Regions from separate parts of the Mesorhizobium sp. LNJC394B00 genome, predicted to be linked through region 2. Evidence: predicted binding sites of a transcription regulator. Region 2 holds the regulator's gene; each other region holds the start of a gene.

Region 1 (7,500 bases), on a different contig from region 2:
AGTCAACGGAGCCGGCCGTCTTTGATGGCCTCGCCGCCCATAGCGGCCTGCGAGACGCCGCAGGTTTTTGCGATTTGTGCTTCGGATTGACACCAGTCGCAACGGACATAGGAGCGGAGCATGACGCCACCGGATAGTCCCTTGAGGCTCCACCTGCTAGTGGAGCCGCGGCGGGCATAAGTGCCAGGTAGTTTCAAGGCATTGGAGTGTATGCGTCCCAACGAACGCATCGCGTCAGTCCAACAAACCACCAGACAAACCGTGACCTGCCGAATCCCACAAAAATCAGAGACGGCTAGTCGGATCGTCGGCTGAATGCCGCGAAGCATCCGAAATCAAAGTCGGTATAACACTACCGGCAGTTTGGATTTGAAATCCAAAAAAAGCCCCGACCGTTTGCGGAAGCAACGGCGGGGCTGTTCGTTTGCGAGGAAGTCGTCGACGCAGGCTTTCTCTCCCGTATAGTAGCTGGGAGAAGGGGCTACCGGCGCGGCGGCTTGATCCCACCCGTGCCGACATCGACAGTGATGCTGCCGGAAATCTTGACATCGGTGTCGCCGATCTTGAACGTGCCGTTCTCGCCGGCAGGCAGCGCGTCGTCCGGCTCCGGCCGCGGCGCGGGCTTGGCGATGCGGTAGTCGCCGGTCACGCCGGGCAGGGCGCCTTTCCGCGACGTGCTGGTGCTGCCCCCGGCAAAGGCCATGCTCGATGTCGCCGCCGTGATGGCAATGGCTATGGTCAGTCTGTTCAGGTGGTAGCGCATGGCAAGACTATAGTGCCGCGCTCAAGGCGAGGCCAGACCAGCGGCGTTGAAATTGAGGGAACACCGGCCTGCATTCGATACGGTGATCAAGCCGCTGCCTGCTTGCGAGTGTCGAAGACGTGGTCGACGAGGCCCCAGTCCTTGGCCTCCTTCGCGGTCATGAAGAAATCGCGGTCAAGCGTGCGTTCGACCTCTTCGTGGGTGCGGCCGCAATGGTGAGCGTAGAGGTCGGCCATGTGCCGCTTGGTGCGCAAAATGCCTTCGGCATGGCGCTGGATGTCGGAGGCCTGGCCCTGGAAGCCGCCCAGAGGCTGGTGCAGCACGATGCTGGCATTGGGCAGCGCGATGCGCCGCCCCGGCGTTCCCGCCATCAGCAGGAAGGAGGCCATCGACGCGGCAAAGCCCATGCACACGGTCGACACCGGGCAGCTGACATATTGCATCGTGTCGTAGATGGCGAAGCCGCTGGTCACCACGCCGCCCGGCGAGTTGATGTAGAGCGAGATCTCCTTGTCGGGATTGTCCGATTCCAGCGACAGGAGCTGGGCGCAGACCAGCGCCGACATGCCGTCATTGATCTCGCCATTCACGAAGATGATGCGCTCGCGCAGCAGCCGCGAGAAAATGTCGAAGGCACGTTCGCCGCGGCTCGATTGCTCGATCACCATCGGCACCAGATTGGCAAAGCCGCTCATCTCATTGTCTCCGTTTTGATTTTTCCGGGTCAGGCAGCGCGCAGCAACAGGCGTGGCGCGTTGGCGGCGACAGGCGGTTTGGGCTTGTATGCGCGCAGCCAGAGCCGGCAGCCGGCGCCGGCCATCGCGACCGCAGGCGTCAGGACAAACCCGTCATGGACGATGCGCAGATGCGTGCCGCCGGAAACGGTGCGGGCGAGTGTGAAGGTGACGATGCTCTCCAGCTCCTCGCGGTCGGCGTCGCCGGAACGCTCGCGCCAGGAATAGCGCAGCAGGCGCCCCGGCTCGGCATCGAGCACTTCGCACTCGATCGGCTTCTCAGGCCCGGCAAAGGCAAAGCGGCTGCCGGTTTCCGGATTGATGTCGTTCGGCATCATCCATTCCGCCAAGAGGTCCGGCACGGTCAGTGCCCGCCACACTTTTTCCGGTGCGTCCGGCAGATCGCATTCGAAGGCGAGGGCATCCTTGGCGGTCTGCGTCTGCTTTTCGTCGGTCATTGGTCCATGTCCTTCAAAACGGCCTTCAGTCTTTCGATGCGCTCCGGCCAGAATGCGCGGTAGCGTTCGATCCAGCCGAGCAGCGGCTCGAGCCCTTGCGGATCGGCGCGATAGTAGGCGTTGCGGCCGGCGCGTCTTTCGCTGACCAGGCCTGCGCCGCGCAGCACGGCAAGGTGCTGCGACACCGCCGGCTGCGACACGCTCATGCCGGTGCGCAACTCCGACACGCTCATCTCGCCGGAAGTCAGCCGCTCGTAGACGGCGCGTCGCGTCGGGTCGGCCAGGGCGCGAAAAATCTCTGCTTCGATCATGGCAAAAGCATAAGTCGATACTTATCGATTTGGCAAGGGGTGTTTTGAATGCCGCGTATTGATTGGATCCTGCCGGGCCTCTAAGCCGTGGGGAACAAGATGGGCCGATCATCGCGAGGCAGGAGTAGTATTTATGAATTCCAACGTCGATCTTTCGTCCGCCGAGAACCTCAACGAGGCTCTGAGGCTCTATCGCCGCCTCGTCCTCGGTATAGGAGCGATCGCCGTCATCGGTTTCGTGGCCGTGATCTTGTTGGCCAAGCTGGGTACGGCGCTATCGCCGCCATACGGGATTTACATCTTCGGCGAAGGATTGGGGACCTGGGGCCTGATCGCGGTGGTAGCGGCGCTCGTCGCTCAGGTGTGGTGGCACGGGCGCGCGATCGGGAAATTGCTGAATGACCCGGCTCTGAAATCTGAACCTGCAGTCGGGCTGATGTCGGCGCCAACCGTGATCGCACAGCGCGCCCATGGCATGGGCATGGAGTGGAGCGGCTTTTTCGGTCCGTTGCGACCAGCTAAAAAACGGCGCTGACGACACCGCTTCTCGCCCCTGCGTGTCAGCTAAATCCACGCGCCCGCGTCCGCGATTGCTGCCATTCCTTGACAATCCGTGGTTAACAGTATAGGAACGAAAAGGGAACAAAAACCTTGTGGGAAAAGCCAGCCGCGGCAAGCCAGGATTGTCCGCGGCCTGTAAGGTGAACGACTTGAAATTTGGTTCGGATGAGCGCGGAGAAGTGTCATGGCGGGTAGCGTCAACAAGGTCATTCTGGTCGGTAACCTCGGCGCGGACCCTGAAATCCGCCGCCTGAATTCTGGTGACCCGGTCGTCAACATCCGCATCGCCACGTCGGAAAGCTGGCGCGACAAGAACTCCGGCGAGCGCAAGGAAAAGACCGAATGGCACAACGTGGTCATTTTCAATGACCAGATCGCCAAGGTCGCCGAGCAGTACCTGAAGAAGGGCATGAAGGTTTACGTCGAAGGCCAGCTGCAGACACGCAAATGGCAGGATCAGACCGGCGCCGACAAGTATACGACCGAAGTCGTGTTGCAGAAATTCCGCGGCGAGCTGCAGATGCTCGATTCTCGCGGCGAGGGCGGCGGTCAGGTCGGCAACTATGCCGCCGGCGGCGGCAGCGCGAGCCGTGGCTCGGATTTCGGCCAGTCTGGCCCCAATGAGAGCTTCAACCGCGGCGGCAACAGCGGTGGCGGCGGTTCCAAGGGCGGCGGTGGCGGCGGCTCGTCGCGCGAACTGGACGACGAAATCCCGTTCTGAGCTGACGGTAGTCAGCGATATCTGAGGAGAGGGCGCGATGTCGCTCGGACCGCTTCTATCGGCGCGCCCTCCCATTCCATGGCACGCCTTCGCGGCCCTTGCCGCGCTGGCCATTGGCGCTACGCAACTGGCGCTGCCGAAACGCACGACGCGTCATCGTGTCGTCGGCTATGCCTGGGCGGCGCTGATGCTGGTCGTCGCCATCTCCAGTTTCTGGATCCAGCAGATACGCCTCGTCGGTCCGTTCAGCCCGATCCATCTCTTGTCGATTTTAGTGTTGATCGCCGTGCCGCTGGCGGTCTGGCACGCGCATATGCATCGGGTCGCCAAACATCGCAGGGTCATGATATCGCTGTATGTTTTCGCCCTGATCGGCGCCGGCGTGTTCACGCTGCTGCCGGGGCGGATCATGCACACGGTCGTCTTCGGCCAGTGACGCTTTCTGAAGGAAGATTGCCGTGAAAGCACGGATCAAATGGGTCGAGGAGCGCACCTTCGTCGGCGAGTCCGGCAGCGGCCACAAGGTTGTGCTGGGAACCGCCTCCGGGCCGGAAGGCAAGACGCCGGGTCCGAGCCCGATGGAACTGGTGCTGATCGGCACCGGCGGCTGCTCGGCCTATGATGTCGTCCACATCCTCGAAAAAGGCCGCGAGGCGATCGAGGACTGTGTTGTCGAACTCGACGCCGACCGGGCCGAAACCGACCCCAAAGTCTTCACCCGCATCCACATGCATTTCATCGTCACGGGCCACGCGCTGTCGCGCGACAAGGTCCAGCGCGCCATCAACCTGTCGATCGAGAAATACTGCTCGGCCTCGGCCATGCTGGCCAAGACGGCTGTCATCACCCACGATTTCGAGGTCGTCGATACGGCGGTGGAGTAGGGAGCAGGGAGCAGGGAGCAGGGAGCAGGGAGCAGGGAGCAGGGGCTGCCGTTCACCCCGCCATCAGCGCCTTGATCCCATCCGCGACGAACTGAACCGCAAGCGCGGCCAGGATGACGCCGAGCAGGCGGGTGAGGATCGAGCGGCCGGTCTGGCCGAGGATGCGGTCGATGCGCTCCGACAGCACGAACACCAGATAGGTGATGGCAAGGCAGACGAAGATGATGCCGACCAGCGCCGCTTGTGCTGCAAAACCCTGAAACGAGCCCGACAGTAGCACGGTCGCCGAAATCGCACCGGGGCCGGCGATCAGCGGGATCGCCAGCGGGAAGGCCGCGATGTTGTGGATCATGTCCTTGGTGATGGCAACGTCGCCGATCTTCTCCTTGCGGTCCTGGCGGCGCTCAAACACCATTTCGAACGCGATGAAGAACAGCAAAAACCCGCCGGCGACGCGGAAAGCCGGCAGCGTGATGCCGAACACCGACAGGATGGACGCCCCGGCCACCGCAAACAGCGCCATCACCAGGAAGCCGATGATCGAGGCGCGCACCGAAACCTGCTGACGTTCCTCGCGGTTCATGCCGCGTGTCACCGCGAGGAAGAGCGGCGCGAGACCTGGCGGGTCGATGGTCACCAGAATGGTGACGAAGGCGTTGAACAAGCTGTCGAAACTCGGCATCGCTGACCCCTCCCGCCGGGCCGGACCCCTGCGCCACGATAGTGGTAGAGCAAAGCCTGGCCGGTGGGAACCGTCCGAGATGCCGATACCGGAGACGCCGGCTATGTTAGGCGGCAGCGTTGAAATAGGCCTCCAGACGGTAGCCGTCGGGATCGACGATGAAGGCAGCGTAATAGTCCTCGCCATAGTCGGCGCGCAGGCCCGGCGCGCCATTGTCGCTGCCGCCTGCACGCAAGGCGGCGGCATGGAAGGCGACGACACTCTGCCTCGTCGGCGCGGCAAAGCAGAAATGCAGACCGGACTTCTCGTCCGATGACACTGGCCGCGCCGCATCGTTCACCCACAGCGCCACGGTTTGCGCACCATAACCCAGTGAGCCTGGCGACTGGCTGAGGCAGGAATAACCGAGCGGCTTTAGCGCGGCATCGTAGAAGGGCTTCGAAACGTTGGTGTCGCGGACGCCGATCGAGACATGGTCAAGCATGTTTTTTCACCTTTTTTGCAATATGTTGCGTCATCAGTCCTGGGCGACGCGGCGCGCCAGGAACTCGACTTCGAGACGCCATGTCTTGCCATCGTCGTGCGAACGCTCGCCGAGCCAGCGGAAGCTGTCCTTGGTGATGCGCGAAAAGCTCCAGCGGACCGAGGAACCAGTGCCGTCGGCGCCGACCTGCACAATCGTGTCGCCTTCGGCGCGACCAAGCTGGCGGCTGTAGTATTGGTTTCGCGGGTCGCTCCAGAAGATGTGCCAGGCATCCGAGCCGGGATCATAGGCCCGCAGCGTTGTGCCATAGAAAGTCCATTTGCCGAGCGAGGGCGAGGGGCCGGCATCCCGCGCGGGCAGGATCCATACATCCTGGATCGCCCTGCCTTCTAGGACCCAGCCGAAATGCACCTCGCCGCGTCCGGTGAGAACCGTGCCGTCCTCGAGATGGCGCGTGGCCTCGAATGTCCAGGCGCCGACGAAGCGGCCGTAGAGATCCAGCTTTTCAGCCAGGCCGGGATTGGGGCCGTCGCTGTGGAGCGCTTCGGCAAAGGAGGATGTACCGATCATACTTGCTGCCTTCGTTATGTCAGGAGGCTGCAAGCGATAGGCCCCGGCAGGGTGTCGCGCTTGGGAAAAATTGCTATCTTTCAAGCCATGACGACGAGCCAACAAAACCTGGCATCGGGGCAGGGTTGGTATGTCTGTGACGTGCTGTGCACGGCCGGCGCCGGCGACCGCCCGTTCGAGGAGGCGCACGACACCTTCTGCGTTGCCGCTGTCACCAGCGGCACCTTCCGCTACCGCACCAGGCAAGGCGCCGCCATGCTGGCGCCGGGCGCGATCCTGCTCGGCAATGTCGGCGCCTGCTATGAATGCGGGCATGAGCATGGCGCCGGCGACCGTTGCCTGTCCTTCCACTTCGCTCCGGCCTATCTCGACCGCATCGCCAGCGACGTGCCCGGCGCGAGCAAGCTCGCCTTCGGCGTGCCGCATATGCCGCCCTTGCCGGCGCTGGCATCGCTGCTGGCCGAGGCGGAAGCGGCGCGCGAGATGGTCGACATCGACGCCTTTGAAGAGCTTGGCCTGCGAATTGCGGGCGCAGCACTGGCAGTTGCCGGCGCAGCACTGCCTGTGGCCAGCGATGCGGTGCCTGGCGTTCGACCGCCGAGCCGCCGCGACCAGAAACGGGTTGCCGAGGCGGTGCGGCAGATCGAGCTCAATGCCGACAGGCCGGTCTCGCTTTCCGAGCTTGCCTGCGCGACGGCGACCAGCCCGTATCATTTCCTGCGCACCTTCCGGCAGGTCGCCGGCATGACGCCCTATCAGTTTCTGCTGAGAACCCGGCTGCACCGCGCGGCGGTGCGGCTGCGCATGTCAGGCGATGCCATCTCGGCAATCGCCTTCGAGGCCGGTTTCAACGATTTGTCGACGTTCAACCGCCGTTTCCGGCGCGTCATGGGTGAGACGCCTGGCCACTATCGCGCCCGGCGGGTGGCTACCCGCTGACGCGTCTGTCTGCCTCCAGATAAGCTGTTGGCTTGGAAAACTGTCCTTCGCAGGCTTTTGCCCCTGCCGGCGGCGAATGCGTTATGGCCAAATCGTCGCAATCAGAGGTATCCATTTGAATTTGCCACTGAAATCCTCATTGGAAAAGCACCACGAATATTGGAGTTTCGGCCGTGCTTCCTATATAAGCGGTCAGTGATTCCTGATTAGATTGTGATCCGATTTGACCGACCAAAAACCCCCGCGCGGCGCCGACGGCGGCCCCACCGGCATCGAGCCCATCTCCATCATCGAGGAGATGCAGAGCTCGTACCTCTCTTACGCCATGAGCGTCATCGTCAGCCGTGCGCTGCCCGATGTGCGCGACGGCCTGAAGCCGGTGCACCGCCGCAT
Region 2 (7,500 bases):
GAAGCCGGGATCGTAGGTGAAGGCGCCGGTGGTGTTGTAGAGCGCACCGATGTCGATGACGTCGGGCCCGACCGAGCCGCTTCGCACCTTGAATTCATGCGTCTTGCCGGCCAGTTCGAGCGTGGCAGTCGACGGGTGCGTCGTCTTGCTGCCGGTTTCCAGTCTTGTCGCAGCTTCGCTCATTCTCAAACTCCTTCATGTTCCTCATGCCGGCAAGGCAATTCCTGCAAACGACACGTCGAAATCACCGGAATGCGCGAACTCGCCACCGCATTTTAGGAGGTGCGTGCCAGATTGGGCCAAGGCCTAATGTTGCACTGCGAAACCCGCCTTTCAATGCCAATCTTTTTGGGCCAGCTCGCTCCTAATCGATTTGATCCGCAATCCGCGCCAGGCTTTCCTCGCGGCCAAGCACGGCAAGCACGTCGAACACGCCGGGCGAGGTGCTACGGCCGGTAAGGGCCGCCCGGAGCGGTTGGGCCACGGCGCCGAGCTTGTGGCCGCCGGCCGCTGCGAACTCGCGCACCGCGGCTTCAGCCGCGGCAGCCGACCAATCGCCCGAAACAGTCTGCAAAGCGGCATGTGCGCCGCGCAGGATCGCGCGCGCGTCGGCACTGAGCAGTGCTGCCGCCTTCTCGTCGATCGGCAGCGGCCGCTCGACGAACAGGAAGGCCGCGCCATTGGCCAGTTCCACCAGCGTCTTGGCGCGCTCTTTCAGGCCCGGCAAGGCGGCCAGCAACTGCGCCTTCCTGGTGTCGTCGAGACGGGCGGCGATAGCAGATCCGCCTTCGAGGTATGGCAGAGTGGCGACGAAAATGTCGAACAGCTCGGCATCGGCCATCTTGCGCATATGCGCGCCGTTGATCGACTCGAGCTTGGCGAAGTCGAAGCGCGCCGCACCCTTGTTGACATCGCCGATGTCGAACCACGAAATCATGTCCTTGATCGACATGATCTCGTCGTCGCCATGGCTCCAGCCGAGCCTTGCCAGATAGTTGAGCAGTGCCTCGGGCAGATAGCCCATGGCGCGATAAGCCTCGACACCCAGTGCGCCGTGCCGCTTCGACAGCTTGGCGCCGTCGGCGCCGTGGATCAGCGGGATATGCGACATCGACGGGACGTCCCAGCCCATGGCGTTGTAGATCACCGTCTGGCGCGCGGCGTTGGTCAGATGGTCGTCGCCACGGATGATGTGGGTGACGCCCATGTCATGGTCGTCGACGACGACGGCATGCATGTAGGTCGGATTGCCGTCCGAGCGCAGAATGATGAAATCGTCGAGGTCCTTGTTGGGGAAGCGCACCTCGCCCTGCACACGGTCGTGCACCACGGTTTCGCCCTCGGTCGGCGCCTTGATGCGGATGGCGCCCTTGACGCCGGGAGGCGCCTCCGAGGGGGCACGATCGCGCCACTGGCCGTTGTAGCGCGGCGGCAGATCCTTGGCGCGTGCGGCCTCGCGCATCGCCTCGAGCTCGGCAGGCGTCTCGTAGCTGTAATAGGCCTTGCCCAGGCGCACCAGCTCCTCGGCCACCTCACGGTGGCGCGGCGCGCGCTCGAACTGCGATATGGCCTCACCGTCCCAGGAAAGGCCGAGCCAGGTCAGCCCATCCAGAATGGCCTGTGTCGCCGCCTCGTTGAAGCGTTCGCGGTCGGTGTCCTCGATGCGCAGCACCATCGTGCCGCCGGTGTGCTTGGCGTACAGCCAGTTGAACAGCGCCGTGCGCGCGCCGCCGATATGCAGATAGCCGGTGGGCGAGGGGGCAAAACGGGTGACGACCGTGTCGGACATGGAACTCTCGGAACCTTGGAAAGCGAGCGTGATCGCGCGGACTTTCGCGCTTTGCGCGTTCATGTAGCATAGGGGGTCTGGGGCGCAAGGGGCAGACCCGATGGCTGGACGTGGCCGGGGCACGTCGGCAATTATCGGTTGCGTCAACTGGCGCTGGAGCCTTGTAGCACAAAATCTGTTCGCGCCCTCCGCGCAACCTCGTTTGGCAGCAGCGTCAATGTCTGGGTTTCATTCGGCTGCAGCGTCCGTCACAGTGCCTGGAACATCGCTGCGACGGTGGTAGCCCCCTCTGACGAGCGGACATTTCTTCACGGATGCGGCACTGCCCGACTACAACGCCGCCGTGACAGCGTTGGCTTGGTCACGCATATTGACCTTTCTGCAATCATTATCGTGAACACCGCAACTGTGTGCAGGTCGGTCTCGCCACGAAGGAGGCATGATTGAAAGAAGGACTACCGATGACCGAAAACGCCGACCATACGGAGGGTGATCCGTTCTACCATGGTACCCGGGCGGATTTGAAACCCGGGGATCTGCTGAGCGTCGGCCACCCTTCCAATTTCAGAGGTAAACCACTGTCATGGATCTATTTCACCCAGACACTGGAAGCCGCCATCTGGGGAGCAGAGCTTGCAACGGGTGACGGTCGTCAAAGGATTTACATCGTAAAGCCGACGGGGTTTTTTATGGATGACCCTAACCTGACCGACAAAAAATTTCCCGGTAATCCGACGAAATCCTACCGCTCCCGTGATCCGTTGCTCATCCAGGGTGAACTCGGTGAATGGCAGGGTCATACACCGGAACAATTGAAGGCAATGCACGATGGGCTTGCTCGCGTGAGAGCGGAGGGCCAGGATATGATTGAGGATTGAGCGTCCTTGCCAGGTGATGGTCGATTCCGGCGCGGTGGACGTGATCACGCGGACTTTCGCGCTTTGCGCGTTCATGTAGCATAGGGGTCTGGGGCGCAAGGGGCAGACCCGATGGCTGGACGTGGCCGGGGCACGAAGGAAGGCGAAGGCGCCGAGGCAAGCGTCAGCGAACGCTCGCTGTTTGCCGATAGTCCCTATGCCGAGCCGCTGCCCCTCGCGCTGCCTGAGCCGCATCCCGGCGTCGCGCCTGCGCTGCCCGGTCACGCGTTGCCGGCGCAAGTCACAGCGCCCGGATCTATCGCCCGTCTGCGCAGACGGCTTCGCCGTCCGTCATGGCCCGCGCTCCGCCGCAGCCTTGCCGTGGCCGCCAACACGGAGCTCGACCGGGGCGTCGCCTTCCTGCTGGTGCCGGTTTTCCTGGCGGCCGGCGTCATCATTTATTTCTCGCTGGCCGGCGAGCCCGGCTTTGCGCAGCCAATCGCCATTGTGGTGCTGGCGACATGTTGCGCCCTCGCCACGCGATCGCGGCCGAGGACGCATCTGTTCTGCATGGCCGCGATGCTGTGCGCGCTCGGCGTCGTCGCCGCCAAAGTCGAGACTTGGCGCGCCGGAACGCAGATGCTCGGCTCCGAGATTCAGACACGGCTGACCGGCCGCGTCGTCAGTCTCGAACAGATGGAAAGCGGCCGCATCAGGCTGACGCTCGATGTGGTTTCGACCGCTTACCCCGAGCTGCGCTACGCCCCGGAGCGGGTCAGGCTCTCGGCGCGGACCGTTCCCGCCGATATGACCGCCGGCTCCCTGATCACCGGCTATGCCAGGCTGTTGCCGCCGACCGGTCCGGTGCGGCCGGAGAGCTACGATTTCTCCTTCGACAGCTATTTCACCGGTTTCGGCGGCAGCGGCTTCTTTCTCGGCAATCCGAAAACCATTGCTACGCAGGGACCGCCGCCGCTGACCGCGCGGCTCTCCTCGGCAATCGAGAACGCGCGCGAAAACATTGCCGACCATATCAGGGGCAAAATCGGCGGCGCCGAAGGCGAGATTGCCGCGGCGTTGATTGTCGGGGTGCGCGCCGGCATCCCGGACGAGGTCAACGAAGCGATGCGGCGCACCGGCATCTACCACATCATCTCCATCTCCGGCCTGCACATGGCGCTGGTTGCCGGCACCATCATGGTGTTGCTGCGTGGCGCCTTTGCGCTGTTTCCCGATTTCTCTTCGCGCCGCCCAGTCAAGAAATATGCAGCAGTGGCAGCACTCGTCTCCATCGCCGCCTATCTCGTCATTTCAGGCGTCGTGGTTGCCGCCGAGCGCAGCTTCATCATGCTGGCGGTCATGCTTGTCGCCGTGCTGTTTGATCGCGCCGCACTCACCATGCGCAATCTGGCGATCTCCGCCATTGCCGTCATCCTGGTGTCGCCGCACGAGGTGGTCGGTCCCAGCTTCCAGATGTCGTTTGCTGCCACCGCCGCCCTTGTCGGCGCCTATGCCGGCTGGGCCGATTACCGCGCCGACAAGGTGAGAACGCCGCCGGCAAAGCGCTCCTTCGTCGGCTTCCTGTCGCGAAAATTCGCGCTGGCCATGGGCAGCCTCGCCATGACCTCGATCATCGCCGGCAGTGCAACCTTGCTGTTCGCCATCTGGCATTTTCAGCGTGTGTCGCCGCTCAGCCTGATCGCCAATCTGGCCGTGATGCCGATTGTTTCGTTGATCGTCATGCCTTTTGCCGTGCTCAGCGCACTGGCGATGCCGTTCGGCGCCGACGGGCCGTTCCTCTATGTGATGGGCAAGGGTCTGATGGCGATGATCGCTATATCGGCCTGGATTTCCGAGCGCTCGCCGGTCGACGCCGTCGGGCTGATCTCCATCCGCTCGGTGCTGTTGGTGGCGGTCGCCCTCGTCATCGCCACCATGGCCACCACCTGGCTCAGGTTGGCGGCCGTGCCTTTCGCGCTGGCCGGCCTGTTGACGGTAGCCGCAGGTGCTTACGCCCGACGTGCTCATATCCGAGGATGCGCATCTGGTGGCCATGCCGATCGGTGGCGGCGAACTCGCCCTCAACCGCGAACGCTCCAACGAATTCACCACGGACAATTGGAAACGGGCGCTGCGGGCCGAAACCATTATCCCACCTGAGATTTTCGAGGCAACAGATACGCGGTTCGATCTCGATCCGCTCGATCTGCCGCCCGGCTCGCCCTTCTATTGCACCGGCGATCTCTGTATCGCCCGGCACCCTTCCGGAGCCATTGTGGCGCTTGCGAAAGACCGCAAGACGGCGCGGCCGGCCTGTGCCTTCGCGAGCCTGATCGTCATCGATGACGCCACCGCCTACAATCCGTGCCGCGACCCGCTGGTGCTGGTCGTGACGAAGAAACAGCTGGCCCGCGACGGCAGCGCCGCCGTCTTCTTCGATCCGCAATCGGCAGCTGCAGCGCCAACCATCCGCTTCGCCGTCGACAAGCCGTATCGCCCCTGGCACGAGCAACGCCGCTTCTCCCGCGAAGCGCGCGGCCTGCCGCCTTACAACCAGCGTGAAAAGTACAAACCCAAGCCGGCTCAGTAGCGCCGGATCAATCCGACAAGCTTGCCCTGCACCTTCACCCTGTCCGGTCCAAAAATGCGGGTCTCGTAGGCCGGGTTGGCGGCTTCCAGGGCGATCGAGGCGCCCTTGCGGCGGAAGCGTTTCAGGGTCGCTTCCTCATCGTCGACCAACGCCACCACGATCTCGCCGGGGCTGGCTGTGTCGGCATTGCGGATGATGACCGTGTCGCCATCGAAAATGCCGGCCTCGATCATCGAATCGCCCTTGACCTCGAGCGCGTAGTGTTCGCCGCCCATGATCATATCGGGCGGCACCGAGATCGAATGGGTCTGATGCTGGATGGCGTCGATCGGCACGCCGGCGGCGATGCGTCCCATAACCGGGATTGAAATCGCGGAAACGGCATCGTCATTGCCGGCCGACATCGAACGCGACGGCGAGCCCGGCTTGATCTGGCGGCCGAGACCGCCTTGGCCCATCGCGCCTTGTCCTTGGCCGCCTTGCCCTTGGCCGGTTTGACCAAGACTGCCCTGAATCACGCTCGGCGAAAACTTCCTCGCCGCATTGAGGCCTGGTGCGATCGAGTCGGGCAGCCGCAGCACTTCCAGCGCGCGCGCCCGGTTCGGCAGCCGGCGAATGAAACCGCGCTCCTCAAGCGCCGTGATCAGGCGGTGGATGCCGGACTTGGAGGCGAGGTCGAGCGCTTCCTTCATCTCGTCGAAGGACGGCGGGATTCCGCTCTCCTTCAGGCGTTCATGGATGAACATCAGAAGCTCATGTTGTTTGCGCGTCAGCATCGCGGCCCCCAAGGGTTCTGAAATCAGAATCAGAAAAAACAAACCCAGAACAAACACTATCTGTTCCAGTTGTGTTCCGCAACCTTTTAAAGTTTAATGAATGTGTTGACGTTTTGTTCAGCGTAACGTTCGGCGCTGCGGGCGCCGCCTGCGCCCATTTGCCGGCAACGGGTGAAACGAAGCCAAAGTGCCCTGCGCGTCGGCTACGACCGCCGCTTCCTTTTCGGACGGGGCTGCGCAGCATCCGCGCCGGGTTCGCTCTGGGCATAGACCTGCAGCGTGTAGCCGATGTGAGCGGTCATCAGAGTTTTCGCACGTTCGACGTCGCGATCGAGGGCCGCTTCCATCAGGGCGGTATGGTGTTCGATCGCCACGGCGTCGCGCAGGGCCGCCACGGCCTTCCGGTGTCCATCCGTGCGGCCGGCGGCGGCGCGCAGCGTCGGGGCCAGACCCAGAAAGCGGTGATGGCGATGCAATTGGTCGGAAATCGTCGCATTGAAGCGCAGCAGCCAGCTGGATGTCGCGGCACTGAGCAGCGCCGCATGGAAGGCATCGTGTTTTTCGTACCACGCGTCGACCGCATCATCCGATGGATCGTCGAGAACAGACCCGCACCGTGAGAGACGATAGTGGGCGGCAACGACCGCGTCTTCCCACTCACGGTCGCCCTCCTCGATCGATTCCACCAGCAGGGGCAGTTCGACCACCAGCCGCGCACGCGCCAAATCCTCGAGCTCCGCCCGAGAGACGGGAGCGACCGCAAACCCGCGGTTGCTGATGGCGGTCACAAGCCGTTCCGCCTCCAGCCGCGACAGCGCCTCGCGCAACGGCGTCCAGCCGATGCCGTAGGTGTTGCGCAGCGTGCTCAGCTTCAACGGCGCGGCAGGCGCCAGCCGGGTCGCAAGAATATCGCGCCTGAGCAGGCGATAGGCCGCTTCCGTCTTCGAGGTCTGCTCGTCACCCAGCATCGTGATCCATCAGACATAAACGCTCGGCGGATCATTATATATCAAAGCCTTTCAATGGGTGAATTATATATAATGTTTGACAGTTCAAGGGCGACCACTCAAGATCGCCGGCATGTTTGGGCGGCAGGCTCCGCCGCGCGCGTTTGTCCATGGAGGGGCGCCGGATCATGAGCACGACACCCGATCTCGCTACAATCGAAGCAATGGATGCCGCCGATCCGCTGCGCTCCATGCGCGAACGCTTTGTCTTGCCGCAAGGCGTGATTTATCTCGACGGCAATTCCCTGGGCGCCGCGTCAGCGGTCGTCTTCAGCGAACTGCAGCAGGCCGCCACGCAGGAATGGGCGCACGACCTCATTCGCGCCTGGAACACCGCCGGCTGGTTCAACATGCCGGTGGAACTCGGAGATCAGCTCGGGCGACTGATCGGCGCGGCTGATGGGCAGACGGTGGTCTGCGACACAACCTCGATCAACGTCTACAAGCTGCTGCACGCAGCGCTCGGCATGCGGCCGGATCG
Region 3 (7,500 bases), on a different contig from region 2:
CAGCCGCTGCACCGGTCCGCGCTGGTCGCGCAGTTCCCAGTTGCGGTTGTCGATGGTGGCGACGGTGCCGGTGCGCATGATGCGCTTGAGATCGTAACCGGAAAGTCCGGTGACTTCGGCGACCGCCTCCTGCAGCGCCACCTGGATCTCGGCCAGCGGCGGTATCGGCACCCACACCGGCAGGTCGTCGTCCAGCACATGGTCTTCCCGGACATAGGCATGCGCCAGCACATAGTCGCCCAGCGCCTGCGTGTTGCGCAGGCCGGCGCAATGGCCGAGCATCAGCCAGGCATGTGGCCGCAGCACCGCGACATGGTCGGTGATCGTCTTGGCGTTGGACGGGCCGACGCCGATGTTGACCATGGTGATGCCGCCATGGTTCGGCTTCTTCAGATGATAGGCTGGCATCTGAGGCAGGCGCGGCGCCGCCACGCCTTCGCTGGGCGCGTTTTGCCCTGCCTTGGTGATGACATTGCCCGGTTCGACGAATTCGGTATAGCCGTGGCCGCCTTCAGCCATCTGGGCCCGCGCGCGGGCGACGAACTCGTCGATGTAGAATTGGTAGTTGGTGAACAGCACGAAGTTCTGGAAATGCTGCGGGCTGGTCGCCGTGTAGTGCGTCATGCGGTGCAGCGAATAGTCGATGCGCTGCGCCGTGAACGGCGCCAGCGGCCTTGGTTCGCCGAACGCGACCTCGAAGGTGCCGTTGGCGATCTGGTCGTCGGTGCCGTCGAGATCCGGCACGTCGAACAGGTCGCGGATCGGCCGTTTGATGCGGTCGGCGGCGGCGCCATCGACATGGGTTCCTTCAAGGAACGCGAAATGCAGCGGGATCGGCGTGGTCGATTCCGAAACCGTTACCGGCACACCGTGATTGCGCATGATCAGGCGAAGCTGCTCTACGAGATAGCGTTCGAACAGCACCGGCTGGGTGATGGTGGTCGAGAAATGCCCGGGGGTCGGCATGTGGCCGTAAGCCTGGCGCGAGTCGATCTGGGTGAACGAATTGGTGGTGACGCCGATCTCCGGGTAGAAGGCGCGGTAGCGCTTGCTTTCGTCGCCGCCGGCGGCAAGCGTGGCAAAGGAGTCGCGCAGAAACTTGGTGTTGCGGTCGTAGAGCACCTGCAAGGCGGCCACGGCCTTTTTGGCGTCGTCGAAGCTCTGCTTGCCGAAAGGCTCCGGCATGACGACCGATTCGATAGCTTGTGGGTAGATTCGCTTTTCCATGGCTCAATATAGAGACTTGAGGCCGCACTTGGGAGGGGAGGATGGCCGCCAAGTGGTCGATTTATTCGTCCACGCCCAAGGTGTGCTGAGATTCAGGTAAGGCTGAGCCGGAGTCGAGGACGGGCGCGAAGCGACCAAACTGGTTGGCTTCGAGAACCGGAGCGGAGCGTACTCGAAGTATGTGAGCACCAAAGGCCGCCACTTGCAGGCCGGCATCACCTTAATACCGGCACACCTTACCCGCGCTGCAGACTGACCAGCAAGACAAAGCCGACGCCATGCCTCTTCGTCGCCGGCGCGTCGATCGTCGTGTCGGCATTGGCCCGCATCATCGGCATGGCCAGGACCGGCGCCGACAGCACGACCAGAACGAGCGCCGCCCGCGGCAGGAGCCGAAGGGTCTGGAGGGCGTTGATGGCGATGCGGTTCATGGCTTTTGCTTTTCTGTTTGGATCTATGTCTTTGTCGTCTCAGGGGCGAAAATGGTTCATGCAATCGAATTGGCAGGAACTGGCTGCATCCCAGGAACGGGCCGGGCGGCCGGCTTCGGCCACGAGGATGGCGAAGAGCATCCCGAACAGGCTCATCAACAGGCAGACGATGGTGAAGCGGCGAGCGAGCATTTGCGTAGTGTCTCCTTGAACACGCCATCAAAATGCCCTGATGCGACTGAACCGGCGCTGATGCCGACGTTCATCTGCGGTTCAAAGTGATTGACGAGGTCTTAGAGAGAGCGTCGGTTCGGGTTTGCGCCGCCGCAAACGGCACGGTCGTCGCTATGGCGCGGACCGTCCTGCAAAAGAAAACGGGGCCTGTGAAGGCCCCGTTGGTCAGGTCAAAGCAGCTAGATCAGAGCTTGTGCCAGGTCTGGCTCTTGCAGATCAGCCCGCCGAGCACGCAGCCGCTCATTTTGAGCGAGGTGCCCGACAGTGTTGCCTTGCCCGAGTAGGTCTTGTCGTTTGCCGGATCGGTGATGTTGCCGGCATATTTGTTGGCCCCGGCCGCCTTGAGCGAACCGATGGTCTTCCCAGCATATTTGCCGGTCTTCAGGGTGATGGAGAATGAACCGCTGCCGCCGATAACTGCTGTGTCGCCGGCTTGTGTCTTCCAGTTGCCTTCGATCGGATCGGCCCAAGCCGCACCAGCCATCATCACGGCGGCCGCCAGGGCCAAGCTCACTTTGAGAAACATATCTGTCCTCCCTGGTTTAGATGGGGCAGCCGCCTCTCTGCCCCTTACGCAAACGTAAGCTAATCCAGCTCCCGGCAAAACAAAAGCGTGCCGCGACGGAAGGTTTCGCAATTTTCATGCAGGGTCGGGAGAGTGCAGCCCGTGGAAATAAACGATCGAGGCGTTGGCTTTGGTTCGCGTGGTTAGCAGAGTGTTGATCGGCGCCTTGCAAATTTTCGTCAAATCGGTCGAGAAACGGCGGGATTGCTGACTTTGTATCCTTAACGAATTTCCGCGTTTACCTCTTGTTTTAGCTTTGTTTTCTCCAAATTAAGCACGCCATTTAACGACGGATTCAAGGCTCGGCCTCATTCTCGGAAGCATCGAAAGAGCGGCTCCCCAGGGAACACCGGGGGACAGAAGAGGCCCGCTCTCGGGAGCCAGACAGGGGACTAAAATGGCACGTTTTGAAATGCTTGAAGCCGGCTTCGGCGCCATGGGGGCAACTGCCCAGGCCGACATTCTTTTCGAACTGGGCATGATGTATGCGACCGGCCGCGATTGCGAGACCGATGTCGTTGCCGCCCACAAATGGTTCAACATCGCCGCCATCAAGGGCTCGGTCCGCGCCGCGGAACTGCGCTCGGAACTGTCGGCCGCAATGTCCAAGGTCGAGATCGCCAAGGCGCTGCGCGAAGCCCGCGAATGGATGACGATGCACTGAGATCGCGAGCAGATTATCGCAGGCAGATTATCGAAAACAGGGAAGCCCCGGGATCAAGACCGCAAAGACGGTCGGAACCGGTGAAACGACAAGGCCGCGACAAGACGGCCGACCATGAAAGAACAAGAACGCGGCAGGCCGGCACGGTCCAGTCGTGCACAATGGGGACGGCGGGCAGGTTTTCGTGGCGCGGGGGCGCATGGGGACTGCTACGAGCAAAAAGCCACGACCGGCCGGAACAGGCTGGCGTGGCTTTTTGCGTTGATGAGGCCCAATCGAGCGGCGCCGATGCGCCTAGACAGGCCCAATGAAGGATGAAATTGTCCCGCCTTCGGAAAGAAGCGCGGCCAGAGCGGCTGCGCGAGTGTGGGAGGAGTTCTATCACCATGAAAAAAACGGGTATTTTGAGCGCGGCCGTATTTGGCCTGATGATGAGCGCGCCGGTTGCCTTTGCCGATGACATCACCATTTCGGTGGTCGGCCCGATGACCGGACAGCTCGCCACGATCGGCGATCAGTTCAAGCAGGGCGCAACGGCAGCCGCCGATGCGATCAACGCCGCCGGCGGTGTCAACGGCTCGATGATCAAGCTCGACATCGAGGACGACCAGTGCGATCCCAAGCAGGCGGTTTCGGTGGCCAACCGGATCGTTGCCAACAGCGTCAAGTTTATTGACGGCCATGCCTGTTCAGGTTCGAGCATCCCGGCTTCCGCCGTCTACGCCGAGGCCGGCGCGCTGATGATGAGCCCGGCCTCTTCAAATCCCGAGCTGACCGATGCCGCCGCCAAGGCCGGCTGGCCGACGATCATGCGTCTCTATACGCGTGACGACGCGCAGGGCGCCTTCATCGGCCCGTGGATCGCCAAGAAATATGCCGGCAAGAATGTCGTTATCCTGCATGACAAGAGCGCCTACGGTCAGGGCGTTGCCGATGCCGTGAAGGCGACGATGAATGCCGGTGGCCTCAAGGAGATCGACTATGAAGGCATCAATGCCGGCGAGAAGGATTATTCGGCTCTCGTCACCAAGCTGAAGGACCTCAAGGCCGACGTTGTCTATTTCGGCGGCTATCACCCGGAAGCCGGGCTTATCCTGCGTCAGTCGGCCGAGCAGAGCGTCAAGTTCCAGCTGATCATGCCGGACTCGATCGCCTCGCCGGAATTCTGGCAGGTCGCCGGCCCCGCCGGTGAAGGCACCCTGTTCGTCTTCCCGTCGGACCCGCAGGCCAAGCCGGAAGCCAAGGAGGCCATCGCCAAGATCAAGGCGGGCGGCTTCGTGCCGGAAGGCTTTACGCTGTTCTCCTACGCCGTCGTTCAGGCGTTTGCAGAGGGCGTCAAGCGCGCCGGAACGGACGATCCGGTCAAGGTAGCCGAAGCGCTGAAGAACGGCACGCCTTTCAGCACCGTGGTCGGCGACGTGACCTTTGATGAGAAGGGCGATCTGAAGAACGCCAGCTACGACATCAACCAGTGGCATGACGGCAAATACGCGCCAATCGCGCAGTAATCGTCCGCGTACTCAAGGAAATGGCCGGGCTTGTCCTGGCCATTTTTCGTTCAAGCCTCCAGCCGGCTATGCAGCCTCTTCAACGAAGCGCACCAGCACCGTTCCGTCGGTGACCTGCGCGCCCTCGGTGGCGATTTCCGCGATCACGCCGTCATGGCTGGCCGCGATCGTGTGCTCCATCTTCATCGCTTCCAGGATCAGTAGCGGCTGGCCCTTGATCACCCTTTCGCCCTTTGCCGCGCGCACCAGCTTGACCACGCCTGGCATCGGCGCGCGCAGGCTGCCGGAAGCGGCGGCCGCCTCGTCGGTGCGCGCCAGCGGATCCGGGACGAAGAAACTGTAGCCGACCGCGCCTTCGAAGACGGTGACGTGGCCTGGCCAGCGGGCAAGGCGAGGGGCGGCGCGAAGATCATGCGAATTGACGCTGTCATAGGGCGCGTCCAGCGCCACCTCGAAGCGCCCGTCCGGCCGCACTGAAACACGCGCCAGTATATCGTCCTCGCCATGGCGCAGGCGCGTGCGGCGCGCAACGCTGTGGAAATGCGCATAGCCGGCAAGCGACGACCACGGATCGTTCGACGGCGGCAAGGCACCGGCGCCCGCCGCGGCAAGGGCCGCCGCGGCAACGATCTCGCTGCTCGGCAGGGCGACCGCGGTCAGCGCTTCCTGATGCCTGCCGATCAGGCCGGTATCGACATCACCGGCCGAAAAATCGGCGTCCGCGGCAAGTGCCGCGAGAAACGCGGTGTTGACGGTCGAGCCGGCAATCTCGGTCTGCGACAACGCAGTCCCGAGCGCATCGAGTGCCGCCTGCCTGTCCTTGGCGTGGACGACCAGCTTGGCGATCATCGGATCGTAGAAGGGCGAGATCGCATCGCCGGCCCGCACGCCGGTCTCGATGCGCATGCTGGCGCCTTCGGGCGCGTTGTCGGGAAACGCCAGGTGATGCAGCGTGCCGGTCGCCGGCAGAAACCCTTTCGCCGCGTCCTCGGCATAGATGCGCGCCTCGAAGGCGTGGCCGGAAAGCGTGATTTCGCTCTGCGTCTTCGGCAGCTTTTCGCCGGCGGCTACCCGCAACTGCCACTCGACCAGGTCGGTGCCGGTGACCATTTCGGTGACGGGATGCTCGACCTGCAGGCGGGTGTTCATTTCCATGAACCAGAAGCGGTCGGCCTTCAGCCCTTGCGAGGCATCGACGATGAATTCGATGGTGCCGGCGCCGGAATAGCTGATCGCCTTGGCGGCCTTGACCGCCGCTTCCGTCATCGCCTCGCGCAGCGCCAGCGTCATGCCGGGCGCCGGCGCTTCCTCGATCACCTTTTGGTGGCGGCGCTGCGCCGAGCAGTCGCGCTCGTAGAGATGCACGGCATTGCCAAAATTGTCGCCGAACACCTGGACCTCGATGTGGCGCGGCTTGTCGACGTATTTTTCGACCAGCACGCGATCGTCGCCGAACGCGGCCTTGGCCTCGCGCCGTGCGCCTGACAGCGCTTCCGAAAAATCTTCGGGATGTTCGACGCAGCGCATGCCCTTGCCGCCGCCGCCGGCGCGCGCCTTGATCAGCACGGGATAGCCGATCTCACGCGCCTTGGACGCCAGCAGCACGATCTCCTGCGCCTCGCCATGATAGCCCGGCACCACCGGCACGCCGGCCTTTTCCATCAGCCGCTTGGCCGCATCCTTCAGCCCCATGGCGCGGATCGAGGCGGCCGACGGGCCGATGAATGTGAGCCCCGCCGCCACCACCAGGTCGACGAAATCGGGGTTTTCCGAGAGGAAGCCGTACCCGGGGTGAATTGCTTCGGCGCCGGTCGCCAGCGCCGCCGCAACAATCTTGTCGCCGCGCAGATAGCTTTCGCCGACCGGCGAGGCACCGATACTCACTGCCTCGTCGGCCATTTTGACATGCAGGGCCTTGGCGTCCGCGTCGGAATAGACGGCAACGGTGCGCACTCCCATCTTCCTGGCCGTGCGTATCACCCGGCAGGCGATCTCGCCGCGATTGGCGATCAGGATCTTGGCGAACATGGAGCCTCCAGAGTTTGTCTCGGGCGGCGCCGGTCTGGCAGGAATGAGCCTATTTCGAAGCCGCGATTTTGCAGCCGCCGCTCGCGGTCTGAACCTTCCACTTTTTCAGGCCAACCTGACAGCTTCGCAACGCCAACTCTTCCGCGGCCTTCTGAGATGGCGCGTTCAGCCGCGCACCGCAGATGATGTAAAGATCGTCGACGCGCGAGTAGAATGTGGTCGCGTAGGCCGAGTGGCCACTCGCCGCGACATAGGCGTTGTACGACTTCGTGCAGGGCTCCTTTGGATTCAGTGACAACGGAGGCCAAAATCGGGTGTCTCCCTTGCTGCCCGCCAGCGATCCAGCCGCCCCGATACCGGGTGCCGTAAATACGAGCAGGCCGGCAAGCATCGATACAGTAATTCGTTTGATGCGTGCCGATTTCATCTTGCGCCGCCCATTTGAAAAATGCCCAAGCCGATGCTTGTCGGCCTACTTCGATGCCGCAACTTCGCAGCCAGCCCCTGTAATGACCTTGTAATGGCTGCGGGCAGACTCGCAGGATTTCATCGCCCGTTCTTCGGCAGCCTTCTGTGACGGTGCATTCAAGCCCGAGCCGCAGATGATGTACAACGAACGGATCCGGGCATAGGGCGTGGTCGCATAGGCCGAATGGCCGCCGGCGGCCACATAGGCGTTGTAAGCCATGGTGCACTGGTCTTTCGGGCTTTTCGGCAAATACGGATAGAAATGGATGTCGCCTTTGCTTCCCGCCAGCGATGCCGCGGCGCCAACGCCGGGTACCGCAAATATAAGCAAGACTGCAAGTACCGACGCAGTCGTTTTTCCCGAATATTTCGGCC
Region 4 (7,500 bases), on a different contig from region 2:
TTGAACTTCGAACGGTCGAAACGTGGCTTGGCGGCACCGTCGCGCTGGTCGCGCCGGCCCTGATAGGCCGGCCGCTCGCCCGTTGCCGGCTGTCCGCCGGCAGCGTCGGCCGGCGCATCGGCGCGGGCAGCCTGGCCGTTACGCGGGCGATTGTCCCGGCCTTGACGATGGCGCGGGCGCTGCTCGAAACGACCCTGCCGCCACAGCAAGATGGGCTTTGGCGCTTCGGCCTCGGGGACAGGCTCAGCGCTTCCACCCTCCCCCTCGTGGGGAGGGTCGGCGCGCAGCGCCGGGGTGGGGGCAGCGCCGGCGTCGGCGGTTGCGCCTGCATCGGCTACGCGGTCTGCACTATCGGTTTCGTCAGCGCTGTCACCCCCACCCGCGTCGCTTCGCGCCGCGACCTCCCCCATCGAGGGGGAGGTAAAAGCGTCGGCGCTTTCGGTGACAGTGTCGTCAGCCTCTGCAACGGCCGGAGCGTGTTCTTGCGCTGCAGGCTCTGCAGTTGTTTCGTCGATGGCTGGGACCTCGGCGGTAGCTTCAACGGCCGCAGCTGGCTCCGAACCCTCGGCAGGCGCTTCCGGCTGAGCGTCTGCAACAGCCTCCGATGCGACTTCGGCAACGGGCTCCTCAGCCGCAACCTCAGTGGCGGAAGCCGCATCCGGCTCCGAACTGTCGGTCGGCGCTTCAGCGACAGCTTCGCCTGCAGCGGCTTCCGCCGTCTGGGCCTGCTCGGCCTTCGCTGCCGCTTCCGCCAGCTTTGCCGCCGCGGCTTCGCGCGCGGCATTGTCCTGCGCTTCCAGCCGCGCCTTCACCTCTGCGGGCGGCTTCGGCTCGGCGCGATAGCCGAGACCTTTCAGGATCTCTTCCATGTCGTCGGCGGTGGCGCCGAGGATGGACATCATCGGCGGCGTCACCATGAAGGACTGGCCGTCATAAGCGCCGTCGGGGCGCTGTCCCAGACCGGGCTTCCAGTTGGTCGCAGGCCGGATCAGGTCGGCCAGCCGTTCCAGAATGTCGATGCGCACGGCGCGGCGCCCGAGATTGCGGTAGCCGGCGAGCCTGTAGAAGCTCTTGTCGAAGGCCGGGTCGATGACCACCGATGTGCGGCCGGAGGCCAGCGCGTGCACCACGTCGCCAAAGCCGGGCTTGTCCTTGCCGTCGTTCTTCAGCGCCCACAACAGCGTAATCAGTCCGGCGGGCGCCGGCTTGATCAGCGCCGGCACGAAGACGTGGTAGGCGCCGAAGCGCACACCGAGCCGGCGCAAGGCGGCGCGACCCTCCTGGTCGAGCGACTTCATTTCCTCGGCGATGTCGCGGCGGTTGATGAGGCCGAAATGCTCGACGAGCTGGAAGGCGATGCCACGGCCGATGCCGGCGATCTGCTCGGCATTCTTCAAGTCGACCAGCGGCTTCAGCAAGGATTCGATCTGGAAATTGACGAAACGCTCGGCGCGCGCGGCGACCTTGTCTCGGGCGGGGCCGGTCAACTGCTCGTCGGCCAAAAGCACCAGGCGCGGCTTCAGCGCGTCCTCGCCGGCAACCAGCGTGCCGATCGGCGCGCCGATCCAGCGCAGCGTGCCGTCGGAGCCGAGCGCAAGGTCGCCATTGGCGCAGGCGCCGAAGCGTTCGGCACGCGCCTCGAACTCGGCGGCCAGCGCTTTTTGCGCTGCCGTACGCACGGCCTTGGCGTCTTCGCCGCCGGCGCTCTGGTCGGCGGTGAAGCGGAACCCTTGCAACTCGCCGACATGATGGCCTTCGACAAGGACGGTTCCGGTAGGACTGATTTCGGCTTCAGGCATTGTATTTTCTCTAAGGCGCCGCATGAGGACGGAAGTCCTGCGGTCTACAAACCGTTTCGTCAACCGCTCATGCAGCGCATCCGACAATCTGTCTTCGATTTCGCGCGTCTTTTCCCGCCAGTGTGCCTGATCGGCCAGCCAGCCCGGCCGGTTGGACACGAATGTCCAGGTGCGGATCTGCGCAATGCGGTGCGACAGCGTGTCGATGTCCCCCTCGGTCGTATCGGCGCGGCGCACCTGCTCGGCCATGTAGTTCTCGTCGACATGGCCGTGTTTGGCGAGGTCGGTGTAGATAGAAGCGATCAGGTCGGAGTGCTGGGCCGGCGCGATCTTGCGGTAGTCCGGCAACGCGCAGGCTTCCCACAGCAGCGCGACGCGCTTGGCATTGGTAGCCAGCGCGCGGATGTCCTCGTCGCGGGAGAGATGTTCGAGCGCCTGCGCATCGACCGCCGGCAGCGCGCGCGTCAGGCCTTCGACCGGCGCGTTGGCCTCGATCGAGCGCTTCAGCGCGTCGAGGCTGGCGAAGTCGAAATGCGCGGTGCGCCATTGCAGCACCTTCACCGGATCGAACTCGTGCCCCTCGATGCGCTTGACCAGTTCCTCGTCCAGCGGATCGACCTGGCCGGTGACGCCGAAGGTGCCGTCGCGCAGATGCCGGCCGGCGCGGCCGGCGATCTGGCCGAGCTCGGCCGCCGTCAGGTTGCGGTACTGGTAGCCGTCGAATTTGCGGTTCTGGGCGAAGGCGACATGATCGAGATCAAGGTTGAGCCCCATGCCGATGGCGTCGGTGGCGACGAGATAGTCGACGTCCCCTGCCTGGAACATTGCCACCTGGGCATTGCGGGTGCGGGGCGACAGCGCGCCTAGCACGACCGCCGCTCCTCCTTGCTGGCGGCGGATCAGCTCAGCGATGGCATAGACCTCGTCGGCGGAGAAAGCGACGATCGCCGTACGCCGCGGCAGGCGGGTCAATTTCTTCGAACCGGCATAGGCCAGGTGCGACAGGCGAGGGCGCGTCACCACCGAGACGCCTCTCAGCAGCTTTTGCAGGATGCCATGCATGGTGGCCGCGCCGAGCAGCAGCGTTTCCTGGCGCCCGCGCAGGTGCAGGATTCGGTCGGTGAAGATATGGCCGCGCTCGAGGTCGCCGGCGAGCTGCACCTCGTCGATGGCGACGAAGGCAACGTCGGTCTCGCGCGGCATGGCTTCGACGGTGCAGACCGAATATTTCGCGCCGGGCGGCTGGATTTTTTCCTCGCCGGTGATGAGCGCCACCTTGTGGGCGCCGACCTTTTCGCAGACGCGGGCATAGACCTCGCGCGCCAGAAGGCGGAGCGGCAGGCCGATAATGCCGCTCTCATGCGCCACCATGCGCTCGATGGCGAGATGGGTCTTGCCGGTGTTGGTCGGACCCAGCACGGCAGTCACGTCGCGGCCCGACAGGATCAGCGGCTCGGTGTGTTTCGGCTGGATGTTCATCGGCCTGGAGATGAGGCTTTCTGCATCGTGTTGTCGGGAGCGCGCCTCGCGTGGCGCGTATGACAGGCGACACATAGGGATTTCAGGCGCGAAGCGAAAGCGGAATGTTCCGGCCGGCAATCCCACGGTTCGTCTTTGAGGTCTCAATTAACAGTTGGAACGAGTCTGGAACGAATCGGCGACGAATCAGTGACTCCGGCAGATTCAGCTTTTGTTCACGGCTACATGTGGATTTTGCGAGGCTGAGTCTCACCATATGCTGAATCGCGGAAACTGGCCCGATTCCTGCAAGGCGACCATTGGCGTTAACCTTTGCCGGCGGGGCATCGTCGTGATCCGATACGCCTCGGCCAACATTATGAAATTGTTGAATTTTCTTAATCGGCCTTAACCATTTGCCGGTGATTTTCGGCGTTGGTCGTTAACGTTGCGCTCAAAGCCGGAACGAATCGGCGATCAATCAGCGATGGCGGGATTTTCCTGGTTTGTTCACCCCAACATGTTGTGTTATCCACAGCTTGTCCACCGAGAATTCACAGCTTGCGAACCGGGTTTTGCACAGGGCGCCTGGAAATCGTTAATCTTTGCGTGCCGGAACGGGTCAATGTCTAGCGCGCAGCCCGGAACATCGCCGGCCGGCGATGAAAAAACGGGCCATAAGCCGGCCCGTCCTACCGGGCGAAATGCTGTCGTTCAGGCGAAATACTGGCCGCCATTGGCTGTGATGGTCGAGCCGGTGATGAAACCGGCGTCCTCAGAGGCGAGGAAGACGACGCAACGCGCGATCTCTTCCGGTTCGCCGAGGCGGCCGACCGGGATCTGCGGAATGATGCGTTCATTCAGCACCTTCTCGTCGATCGCCTTGACCATCTCGGTGGCGATGTAGCCGGGGCAGATGACATTGACTGTGATGCCCGCGCGCGCGCCCTCCTGCGCCAGCGCCTTCGAGAAGCCGATGTCGCCGGCCTTTGCGGCGGAATAGTTGACCTGGCCGGCCTGGCCTTTCTGGCCGTTGATGGAGGAAATGGTGATGACGCGGCCGAATTTGCGGTCGCGCATGCCGCCCCACAGCGGATGCGTCATGTTGAAGACCCCAGACAGATTGGTGTCGATGACTTCCTTCCACTGCTCGCGCGTCAGCTTGTGGAACATGGCGTCGCGGGTAATGCCGGCATTGTTGACCAGCACCGAGACCGGGCCGAGATCGGCCTCGACCTGTTTGATTCCGGCGGCACAGGCGTCGTAGTCGGCGACCGACCATTTGTAGGCCTTGATGCCGGTTTGTGCGCTGAACTTCCCCGCTGCCTCGTCATTGCCGGCATAGTTGGCTGCAACGGTGTAACCGGCATTCTTCAGGCCGATCGATATGGCGGCGCCGATGCCGCGCGATCCACCGGTGACGAGCGCTACTTTGGTCATTGAAAGTTCTTCCTCCCTTTGGTCGGAAGAAGGGAATAGGGAGTAGGGAATAGCGAGTAGGGATCGATATCCCGCCGCGCTGCTCCTTCTTCCCCATTCACTACTCCCTATTCACTACTCACTTCTCTTTCACAGCGCTTCCACGCACAGAGCCACGCCCATGCCGCCGCCGATGCAGAGCGTGGCGAGGCCCTTCTTGGCGCCGCGGCGGCGCATCTCGAAAACCAGCGTGTTGAAGACGCGGGCGCCCGACGCGCCGATCGGATGGCCGATGGCGATGGCGCCGCCATTGACGTTGACGATCGACGTATCCCAGCCCATGCCCTTGTTGACGGCGCAGGCCTGCGCGGCGAAGGCTTCATTGGCCTCGACAAGGTCGAGGTCCTTGACCGACCAGCCGGCCTTCTCGAGCGCCCGCTTCGAGGCGGGAATAGGTCCGGTGCCCATGATCGCCGGATCGACGCCGGCCGTCGCCCAGGATGCGATGCGCACCAGCGGGGTGATGCCGCGCCTTGTGGCTTCAGCCTCGCTCATCAGCAGCGCGCCGGCGGCGCCGTCATTGATGCCCGACGCGTTGGCGGCGGTCACGGTGCCGTCCTTGTCGAAAGCCGGCTTCAGCTTGGACATGGCGTCGATGGTGGCGCCGTGGCGGATGTACTCGTCCTGGTCGACGACAGTGTCGCCTTTCCTGCCCTTGATCGTGAAGGCGACGATCTCGTCCTTGAACTTGCCGGCCTTCTGCGCGGCCTCGGCCTTGTTTTGCGAGGCCAGCGCAAACTGGTCCTGGTCGTCGCGGGTGATCTGGAACTGGCGGGCGACGTTCTCGGCGGTGTTGCCCATGTGGTAGCCGTTGAAGGCGTCCCACAACCCGTCCTTGATCATGGTGTCGATCATCTTGTAGTCGCCCATCTTGACGCCGGCGCGCAGGTGCTCGGCGTGCGGCGACAGCGACATCGATTCCTGGCCGCCGGCGATGATCACAGTGGCGTCGCCGGCGGCGATCTGCTGCATGCCGAGCGCGATGGCGCGCAGGCCAGAGCCGCAAACCTGGTTGAGCCCCCAGGCGGTGGTCTCCTTGGGCAGGCCGGCATTGATCGACGCCTGGCGGGCGGGGTTCTGGCCCTGCGCGGCTGTCAGCACCTGGCCGAGAATGACCTCGTCGACTTCACCCGGCTCGACGCCGGCGCGCGCCAAAAGCTCCCTGATGACGACGGCGCCAAGTTCATGCGCCGGGGTGGCGGCGAAGGCGCCGTTGAAAGAGCCGACAGCCGTGCGTGCGGCGCTGGCAACGACGATTGAATTGGAAGCGGACATTTTTCTCTCCAGACTTCGAGGTGTCGTGTTCTTGGGGGCTTGTTGGGACTTTTCTTGCCCGTTCCACACCCCAAGTCAAACCGGAAATGGGCATGCCGGCCAAGCGCCGCAAGCAGGGCGTGAGCGGCCGGCGGGATCGCCCAACCTTTGCTGCGCAGCATAATTGGCCGGCCATGCAGCAATAAATGATGCCGCACTGCACAAAGCGCTTGGAATTATAGAGCTTTTGCGCATATCCTTAAAAATGGCGCAATCGTTACCGGCGGCTTACTCAGGCGCGCCGGTGTCCCGGGAGGATGCTGATGGCCGCGAAAGACGACCCTATCATTATCAAGAAATATGCCAATCGCCGGCTCTACAACACCGGCACCAGCACCTATGTCACGCTCGAGGATCTGGCCGAGATGGTCAAGAAGGGCGAGGAGTTCACCGTCCAGGACGCCAAGACCGGTGACGACATTACCCATCCGGTGCTGACGCAGATCATCTTCGAACTGGAGAACAAGGATGGGCAGAACATGCTGCCGATCCCGTTCCTGCGCCAGTTGATCGCTTTCTATGGCGACCAGATGCAGCAGATCGTGCCGAGCTTCCTCGAACAGTCGATGATGGCCTTCTCCAAGGAACAGGAGCGGTTCCGCGAGCAGATGAAGGGCGCGATCGGCAAGTCGCCGCTGGATGTGATGAAGATCGCCACGCCGATCAAGGCGCTGGAAGAGCAGACACGCCGCAACATGGAAATGTTCCAGAACGCGATGCGCCTGTTCACGCCCTTCCCGACCGCCGCCACAAATGCTGCGGCCGCGGCTGCACCCGAGCCGGCCCGCAAGGACGTCCCGGAAAAGAGCGGCGACGACCTTCAGGAACTGAAGCAACAGATCGCCGCCATGCAGCGCAAGCTCGACACCATGTCGTAAGCGACCGCCGCATGGTCGACCGCCCTCAGTTGGTCGAGGCGGCCGTTACGGGTCGATTTTCAGCTGCCACGGTTCCCAGATATCGTCGGGCTGGCCGTCGAGCGAGCGGTAGAAGGCTTTGGCCGGCGAGTTGGATTTCAGCACCGTCCATTTGATGGCGGAGGCGCCAATGCTCAAAGCGTGTTGGCGAAGCTGTTCAACAAGCGCATGGCCGACCCCCATGCCGCGCGTCGCTTCAGTGACGTAGAGTTCCTTCAGCCAGACAACCGGCTTCAGGTCGTAGGTCCAGGGGATGAGGTAGTGGACGGCGATGCCGACGATCACGCCCTCTCGCTCCGCCACCAACACGCCGAACCGGGGCGATGGCCCCAGCCCGTGCTCGATGAGGTTCGCTTCGGTGACGCGAAGCTTGTCGTCATAACCCTCGAAGACAGCTAGCGCCCGCATGAGGGCGAGCACCGCACCGACATCCTGGCGCTCGAATGGACGAATTCTAACCATCGCCTTCTGCATGCTTGCTCAGTCTTCAAGGCCGACCATATCGCGTGGCCTCACGCGTGCAAGACACCGGG

What was found. Region 2 encodes LexA, which represses DNA repair genes until DNA is damaged. Its sites were predicted from a motif close to TGTTCNNNNTGTGTTCNG; they were not measured.
Region 1: ssb (single-stranded DNA-binding protein) is a predicted target of LexA. The motif match lies at 2,894-2,911, and genes of this name have one in related genera.
Region 3: X751_RS161330 (sel1 repeat family protein) is a predicted target of LexA. The motif match lies at 2,704-2,721, and genes of this name have one in related genera.
Region 4: X751_RS141080 (helicase-related protein) is a predicted target of LexA. The motif match lies at 3,434-3,451, and genes of this name have one in related genera.

What each region holds. Positions count from the first base shown of each region.
Region 1 covers NZ_AYWH01000013.1:45,180-52,679, forward strand. The annotation lists gene X751_RS02465 (hypothetical protein) at 482-703, opposite strand; gene X751_RS137345 (ATP-dependent Clp protease proteolytic subunit) at 850-1,458, opposite strand; gene X751_RS137340 (SRPBCC domain-containing protein) at 1,488-1,955, opposite strand; gene X751_RS137335 (metalloregulator ArsR/SmtB family transcription factor) at 1,952-2,266, opposite strand; gene X751_RS137330 (hypothetical protein) at 2,400-2,801, shown strand; gene ssb (single-stranded DNA-binding protein) at 3,012-3,548, shown strand; gene X751_RS137320 (DUF2306 domain-containing protein) at 3,586-3,984, shown strand; gene X751_RS137315 (OsmC family protein) at 4,007-4,432, shown strand; gene X751_RS137310 (MarC family protein) at 4,485-5,114, opposite strand; gene X751_RS137305 (VOC family protein) at 5,221-5,598, opposite strand; gene X751_RS137300 (hypothetical protein) at 5,632-6,168, opposite strand; gene X751_RS137295 (AraC family transcriptional regulator) at 6,256-7,107, shown strand; gene gyrA (DNA gyrase subunit A) at 7,331-7,500, shown strand, end outside.
Region 2 covers NZ_AYWH01000004.1:233,633-241,132, reverse strand. The annotation lists gene gltA (citrate synthase) at 1-183, opposite strand, end outside; gene gltX (glutamate--tRNA ligase) at 365-1,789, opposite strand; gene arr (NAD(+)--rifampin ADP-ribosyltransferase) at 2,251-2,667, shown strand; partial or broken gene X751_RS01000000163910 (ComEC/Rec2 family competence protein) at 2,779-5,236, shown strand; gene lexA (transcriptional repressor LexA) at 5,230-6,012, opposite strand; gene X751_RS146975 (GntR family transcriptional regulator) at 6,216-6,980, opposite strand; gene kynU (kynureninase) at 7,148-7,500, shown strand, end outside.
Region 3 covers NZ_AYWH01000001.1:442,711-450,210, forward strand. The annotation lists gene X751_RS161345 (AMP nucleosidase) at 1-1,185, opposite strand, end outside; gene X751_RS161340 (hypothetical protein) at 1,464-1,658, opposite strand; gene X751_RS1000000167395 (hypothetical protein) at 1,710-1,940, shown strand; gene X751_RS161335 (DUF2147 domain-containing protein) at 2,077-2,418, opposite strand; gene X751_RS161330 (sel1 repeat family protein) at 2,855-3,121, shown strand; gene X751_RS161325 (ABC transporter substrate-binding protein) at 3,508-4,629, shown strand; gene X751_RS161320 (acetyl/propionyl/methylcrotonyl-CoA carboxylase subunit alpha) at 4,696-6,657, opposite strand; gene X751_RS161315 (hypothetical protein) at 6,707-7,084, opposite strand; gene X751_RS161310 (hypothetical protein) at 7,130-7,500, opposite strand, start outside.
Region 4 covers NZ_AYWH01000008.1:15,570-23,069, forward strand. The annotation lists gene X751_RS141080 (helicase-related protein) at 1-3,278, opposite strand, end outside; gene phbB (acetoacetyl-CoA reductase) at 3,972-4,697, opposite strand; gene X751_RS141070 (acetyl-CoA C-acetyltransferase) at 4,827-6,011, opposite strand; gene phaR (polyhydroxyalkanoate synthesis repressor PhaR) at 6,314-6,928, shown strand; gene X751_RS141060 (GNAT family N-acetyltransferase) at 6,974-7,429, opposite strand; gene X751_RS141055 (rhodanese-like domain-containing protein) at 7,480-7,500, opposite strand, start outside.